2 regions of the Clostridium sp. BJN0013 genome follow, and region 1 is predicted to be linked to the other one. Evidence: a T-box and tRNA genes for the amino acid it is inferred to sense, from the RefSeq annotation. Region 1 holds a T-box; the other holds one or more tRNA genes.

Region 1 (3,427 bases):
AAATTAGATATACCCCAAAATCTTAATGTAGCTGTCATAGAAAAAAATAAATTTAAAATAACCTGGTCAGCTCCAAAAAAAACTGATAATATTTGTGGATATGAAATTTATAGAAATAATATTTTAATTTCAAGAATTATGGTCCAAAGAAAATATGGCGGTGATCCTAAAGTATTTTCCAATACTATTGTAGATATGCCTATACTGAAAGAAGATGTAAAATCCTATACCTATAAGGTAAGAGCTTTAGACTTTTCAGGTAATCTATCAAAACCATCTAATTTGGTAACAGTTAATGTGGATTCTATCAAAAAGCTGCCTAATATAGTTTCTAAAAATTGTACCTATACTCTTTCCCCTATGCCCCATGAAAATTATAATGACCCCAAACTTACCAAAATTACAGATGGAAAATATTCTTCTATAAACTCGGTAAAAGACAAAAGTTTTATAGGGTGGTACAATGATGCCTTAAATATAAATATAGATTTAGGGAAGGTAATGCCTGTACAACAATTTATGGTAAGCTATCTAAGAGATCCTATTCCTTGGGCTGAGCTGCCTGATAGAGCTTCTATTTCCATATCACAAGATGGTATAAATTTTACTCCAGTAGGACTTATAAGAATTCCCTCTATCCCCTTTTCTGATAGATATGGTTCTAAATATCCCTTGTACCTTACACTGGATACCCCTGTAAATGCCAGATATGTAAAGCTATTTTCTGTTACTAAGGCTAATCACTATACTTTTATAGATGAATTTGAAGTAAGAAATACTCAATAGAGATTTCTATAATAGAAAGAAGGTATTAATATGAAAATTTCACACACCTGCTATTATCCTTCTCCTATTGGAACTATCAAAATAGATAGTGATAATATAGGAATAACTTCTATACTATTTTTAGACTATGAACCAAAAATCATAAATAATAATGAATGCTGTACGTATATAAAAAATTGTATAACTCAGCTGGAGGAATATTTTAAAGGCACTAGAAAAACTTTCTCAATTAAATTGCATATCTCTGACACTCCCTTTAGAGAAAAAGTGTGGAAGGAACTTCTAAAGATCCCATATGGCCGTACCTGTTCTTACTATGATATAGCTAACTCAATAAATAATAAAAATGCTGTTAGAGCCGTAGGGGGTGCAAACCACCATAATAAAATAAGCATAATTATACCCTGCCATAGAGTTATAGGTAAAGATGGAAGTTTAACTGGATATGGCGGTGGACTATGGCGAAAAAAATGGCTTTTAGAACATGAACAGAAATATAAATGATACCAACATATTTTTTTATAATCATTGACAATAAATTTCATAAATATTATAATTTTAAAGTAAAGATTTAAATTATGATAAATTTTAACGTATAGAACTAAAAACGATGATGAGAAGAGTAGGTATAGAAACTTTCTAAAGCGAATTGGTTATGGTGGGAGTCCAATGTAAGCCTATATTAAAGAACATCTCAAAGTTTCTAACTGAAACCTTTACGGAAGTAGGCTTAGAGGTATTCAATGCCTTAAAATTGAAGGATAAAATATTTAGATTTTATCCTAAGAGTTGGTCATGTTTATGACAAATTGGGTGGTACCGCGAACTAAGTCTTTCGTCCCTTTAGGGATGAAAGACTTTTATTAATAACATAATAAATTTACGGAGGAAAATACCATGGAAAAAGCATTAGTAAAATCTCTTTACAGAGAAACTGAAAAATTTATAAATAAAGATATCAACATCTCAGGCTGGATAAGAACTATAAGAGATTCTAAATCCTTTGCTTTTATAGAATTGAACGATGGATCATTTTTTAAGAATGTTCAGATAGTTTTAGATGATAAAATAGAAAATTTTAAAGAAATAATAAGATTACCTATCAGTTCATCATTATCTGTGAAGGGTACTTTAATTTTGACTCCAAATACAAAACAACCTTTCGAAATTAAAGCTAAAAAAATATCTTTAGAAGGAACTTCATCCTCAGACTACCCTCTTCAAAAGAAAAGACATACTCTTGAGTATTTAAGAACCATAGCTCACTTAAGACCAAGAAGTAATACCTTTTCCGCTGTATTTAGAGTTCGTTCCATCGCAGCCTATGCCGTACATAAATTCTTCCAGGAAAAAGATTTTGTATATGTAAATACTCCTATAATCACAGGCAGTGACTGCGAAGGTGCTGGCGAAATGTTTAGAATAACTACAATGGATTTAAATAATATACCTAAAAAAGAAGATAAAACTACAGACTTTTCTAAAGATTTCTTTGGTAAAGAAACAAATCTAACTGTAAGTGGCCAGCTATCTGCTGAAACTATGGCTCTTGCTTTTAGAAACGTATATACCTTTGGTCCTACTTTCAGGGCAGAAGATTCAAATACTTCAAGACATGCAGCTGAATTTTGGATGATAGAACCTGAAATGGCTTTTGCAGAACTGAAAGATTATATGGATATTGCAGAAGAACTTGTAAAATATATAATAAATTATGTACTTGAAAAAGCTCCTGAAGAAATGGCATTTTTCAATTCATTCATTGATAAATCTCTCTTTGACAGATTAAACAACGTAACTAATTCAGAATTTGGAAGAATAACTTACACTGAAGCTGTAGATATTTTACAAAAAAGCGGTGCATCTTTTCAATATCCAGTAGAATGGGGTATTGACCTTCAAACAGAACATGAGCGATATTTAACAGAAAAAGTATTTAAAAAGCCTATATTTGTTACAGACTATCCAAAAGCTATAAAAGCCTTTTATATGAGAGAAAATGAAGACGGAAAAACAGTTGCCGCTGCAGACCTTTTAGTACCAGGGGTAGGAGAAATAGTAGGGGGAAGCCAAAGAGAAGAAAGACTATCTATTCTTGAAAATAGAATAACAGAATTCGGTCTTAATAAAGAAGATTATTGGTGGTACCTGGAACTTAGAAAATATGGTGAAACCAAACACTCTGGTTTTGGATTAGGTTTCGAAAGAATAATTATGTATATAACAGGTATGTCTAATATAAGAGATGTAATTCCATTTCCTAGGACACCAGGTTCCGCCGAATTTTAAAATATTAATTGGAGGAGAAAAGCTTTGGAAAAAAGAATTGCTGTAGTTGGAATAGTTGTGGAAGATCTTGAGAATGCTTCAATTGTAAATAGTATACTTCATTCTTTCTCAGATATTATAGTGGGAAGATTAGGTATTCCCTACAAGGAAAAAAATATTTCAGTTATATCAATAATAGTAGATGGAACTTCTGACGAAATAAGTTCTATGACTGGAAAATTAGGCAGAATAAATGGAGTAACTGTAAAAACAGCTATTACCAAAAAATAACTTTCCTAAAAATACACAATTATCAAATAACATACTTTTATTTAATAAGACTTCTATGATTTCATATAAAATTATAGAAGCC
Region 2 (3,427 bases), 910 kb from region 1:
GGCAAGAACTTAAGCCCCAGTAAACGGCGGCCGTAACTATAACGGTCCTAAGGTAGCGAAATTCCTTGTCGGGTAAGTTCCGACCCGCACGAATGGCGTAATGATTTGGGCACTGTCTCAACAACAAATCTGGCGAAATTGAAGTGCAAGTGAAGATGCTTGCTACCCGCGATTGGACGGAAAGACCCCGTAGAGCTTTACTGCAGTTTATCACTGAATTTTGGTATTGCCTGTACAGGATAGGTGGGAGGCAGGGAAAGAAGTGCGCCAGCATTTGTGGAGCCAACGTTGGGATACCACCCTGGCAGTACTGAAATTCTAACCGGAGTGCATGAAACTGGACACGGGACAATGATAGGCGGGCAGTTTGACTGGGGCGGTCGCCTCCAAAAGAGTAACGGAGGCGTACAAAGGTTCCCTCAGAAGGGTTGGAAATTCTTCGGAGAGTGCAAAGGCAAAAGGGAGCTTGACTGCGACACAAACAGGTGGAGCAGGGACGAAAGTCGGGCTTAGTGATCCGGTGGTACCTCGTGGGAGGGCCATCGCTCAACGGATAAAAGCTACCTCGGGGATAACAGGCTGATCTCCCCCAAGAGTTCACATCGACGGGGAGGTTTGGCACCTCGATGTCGGCTCGTCGCATCCTGGGGCTGGAGTAGGTCCCAAGGGTTGGGCTGTTCGCCCATTAAAGCGGCACGCGAGCTGGGTTCAGAACGTCGTGAGACAGTTCGGTCCCTATCCGTCGCGGGCGTAGGAAATTTGAGGGGAGCTGTCCCTAGTACGAGAGGACCGGGATGGACTGACCGCTGGTGAACCAGTTGTTCCGCCAGGAGCACAGCTGGGTAGCTAAGTCGGGAAGGGATAAACGCTGAAAGCATCTAAGTGTGAAGCCCACCCCAAGACGAGATTTCCCATGGCGAAAGCCAGTAAGACCCCTCCGAGAAGAGGAGGAGATAGGTCAGGGGTGTAAGCATGGCAACGTGTTAAGCTGACTGATACTAATAGGTCGAGGGCTTGACCAAAATATATTTACTGTGCAATTTTCAGAGGATATAAGTTTTCTGAAGAAAAGTATTGACAGGTAGCAGTTATGACAGTATAATATAAAACTGTAGTGAGAAAAATGATAAAAATCTGGTGGCAATAACGTGGAGGCAACACCCCTTACCATTTCGAACAGGAAGGTTAAGTTCCACAGTGCCCATGGTACTGCAGGGGAGGCCCTGTGGGAGAGCAGGTCGCTGCCGGATAAAGTTGTTCCGTGGTAGCTCAATGGTGGAGCATTCGGCTGTTAACCGAAGGGTTGGAGGTTCGAATCCTCTCCACGGAGCCATTTTTTATTTTTTGATTTATCCCGAAGGCGGCAACGCTAATACTTCCATATTATTTAAAGTGGAAGATAAACACTACTACGCCCTTGGATAAGTTTTTCTGAGGTTCAGGTGGAGAAGATTGTATTTCTTATAAGCGAATCCTAGCTAAATCTAAGAATCATTTGATTTTTTAACTATATCTTTTCCATCACTTATAATCACTATGCTTCCATCGATATCAGTTCTATAAATACGTATATTTCTTTTTTTCAATTTTCTTAAAGTTTCTTTATGAGGATGTCCATACTTGTTGTCTGCAGCACAGCTTATAACTGCTATATCAGGAGATACTTTATCCCAAAATTCATCTGAAGTAGAAGTAGAACTGCCATGATGACCGATCTTTAATACATCTGCGGATATATCATAGTTTTTATCTAAAATTTCTCTTTCACTTAATTTTTCAGCATCTCCTGTAAAGAGAAATTTAGTATTTCCGTAGGATATTTTTAAAACTATAGAATAGTTGTTGGTATCCTCATATTTATTGCTGTTGGGAGCTAATATTTCTGCCTTAGTATTTTCACCTAGATCTAGTTGCATACCTGGCTTGGGAACATCTATTTTCATATTTTTAGATTTTAGTTCAGTTATCATATTCTCGAATGTCTTGGTGGTAACTGTTTTTTTAGGAGCATAAAATTTATTTATGGGGTATGTATTTATTACAGTACTCATGCCACCTATGTGATCTTCATCAGGATGGGTGGCAATTACATAATCTAATTTTTTAATATCTATACTATCCAAATAGGATAAAAGCTTATCAGTATTTTTAGTTGGACCTGCATCTATTAATAGATTTTTACCATTTACTTGAATAAGTTCACTATCGCCTTGGCCAATATCTATATAATGTACTGTAAATTCTAAGGATTTATTAGAAGAATTAGTTGTTCTGCTATTTTCTAGATCTACACAGCCAGATATTAAAAAAGTTATTAATATTATTAGAACTAGTATATTAAAATATTTTTTTGTATAATTCATAAAATTCAACCACCCTGTCGTAATAATTATTTTGTATTATTTTTTAATATATGTGTGTTTAAGTATTTGTTGTTTTACAATATTTGATATGTCTGATAATTCTTCTTTTGAGAGCCTATCTGTATATATAGGCTCACATATAGTTACTTTTACTTTTGCTGATTTTACTATACTATGTTTGTTACCTTCTCTTAATTTATAGCTTCCATCTATGGCTATAGGAACTATAGGAACCTTTGCCTTCAGGGCTAGTTTTAAACTTCCTTTTTTAAATTCACCTATTGTAGGGCCTTTACTTCTAGTGCCTTCTGGAAATATTACCATGCTGTGTCCACTCTTTAATATTTGAACTGCTTCATTTAGTGATTTCATAGATTCTCGTATATTTTCTCTATCTATAAAAACACATTTTATTTGTTTCATCCAATAAGCAATTAATTTAAATCTTGTTATTTCCTTTTTAGCTATAAAACCTACTGTTCTATCTACAGAATGAATTATTATAGGTATATCTAAAAAACCTTGATGATTTGAAACAAAAAGACAGGTGGACTTAGGTATATTTTCTATTCCATTTAATTCTATTCTGGCATTTATAAGTTTTAGTATAAAGTCAGCCCATTTTTTTAAAGATATATTGATGTAATTTTGGGTTTCTTCTTCATTTTTGGTCTTCCTAATTTTATTTAATTTAAATTTTTTACCCAGTGAATATACCATATATAGGCAAAAAATAAAGTAAAATAAAATGGTTCTTAACATAAGTTAAAACTTCCTTTCCATAATATTGGATTTTTATTGAATATATATTGCATTATCCATTATATCACATGAATAATTATATCCATGTATATATTGCTAAATATAAATTATAGTTTTAAAAATAAAATTATATATAGGGCCAATATATAATAGAAAAAATCCTTTTTCATATATAATTAAAAGAGATGAATACGTTTTATTCAAATGTATGATAATGGGATAAAATTTATTTGCTAAAATATAATAAAAGTGTTACAATATAAGTATAATTATTCTTATTTATAGTTATTAGAGGGGGGCAT

Evidence for each region. A T-box is a leader RNA that pairs with one kind of tRNA and senses whether it is charged. The one in region 1 lies ahead of asnS (asparagine--tRNA ligase), so its partner is inferred to be a tRNA-Asn.
Region 2: it encodes a tRNA-Asn, which carries the amino acid that the T-box ahead of asnS (asparagine--tRNA ligase) is inferred to sense. The anticodon was not compared.

The regions. Positions count from the first base shown of each region.
Region 1 is NZ_CP162495.1:4,017,877-4,021,303, forward strand. It holds gene AB3K27_RS20795 (DUF4434 domain-containing protein) at 1-786, shown strand, start outside; gene AB3K27_RS20800 (methylated-DNA--[protein]-cysteine S-methyltransferase) at 817-1,290, shown strand; T-box leader at 1,388-1,632, shown strand; gene asnS (asparagine--tRNA ligase) at 1,684-3,075, shown strand; gene AB3K27_RS20810 (TM1266 family iron-only hydrogenase system putative regulator) at 3,100-3,345, shown strand.
Region 2 is NZ_CP162495.1:3,111,793-3,115,219, reverse strand. It holds rRNA gene AB3K27_RS16170 (23S ribosomal RNA) at 1-1,022, shown strand, start outside; rRNA gene rrf (5S ribosomal RNA) at 1,134-1,250, shown strand; tRNA gene AB3K27_RS16160 (tRNA-Asn) at 1,259-1,333, shown strand; gene AB3K27_RS16155 (ComEC/Rec2 family competence protein) at 1,485-2,363, opposite strand; gene AB3K27_RS16150 (lysophospholipid acyltransferase family protein) at 2,400-3,125, opposite strand.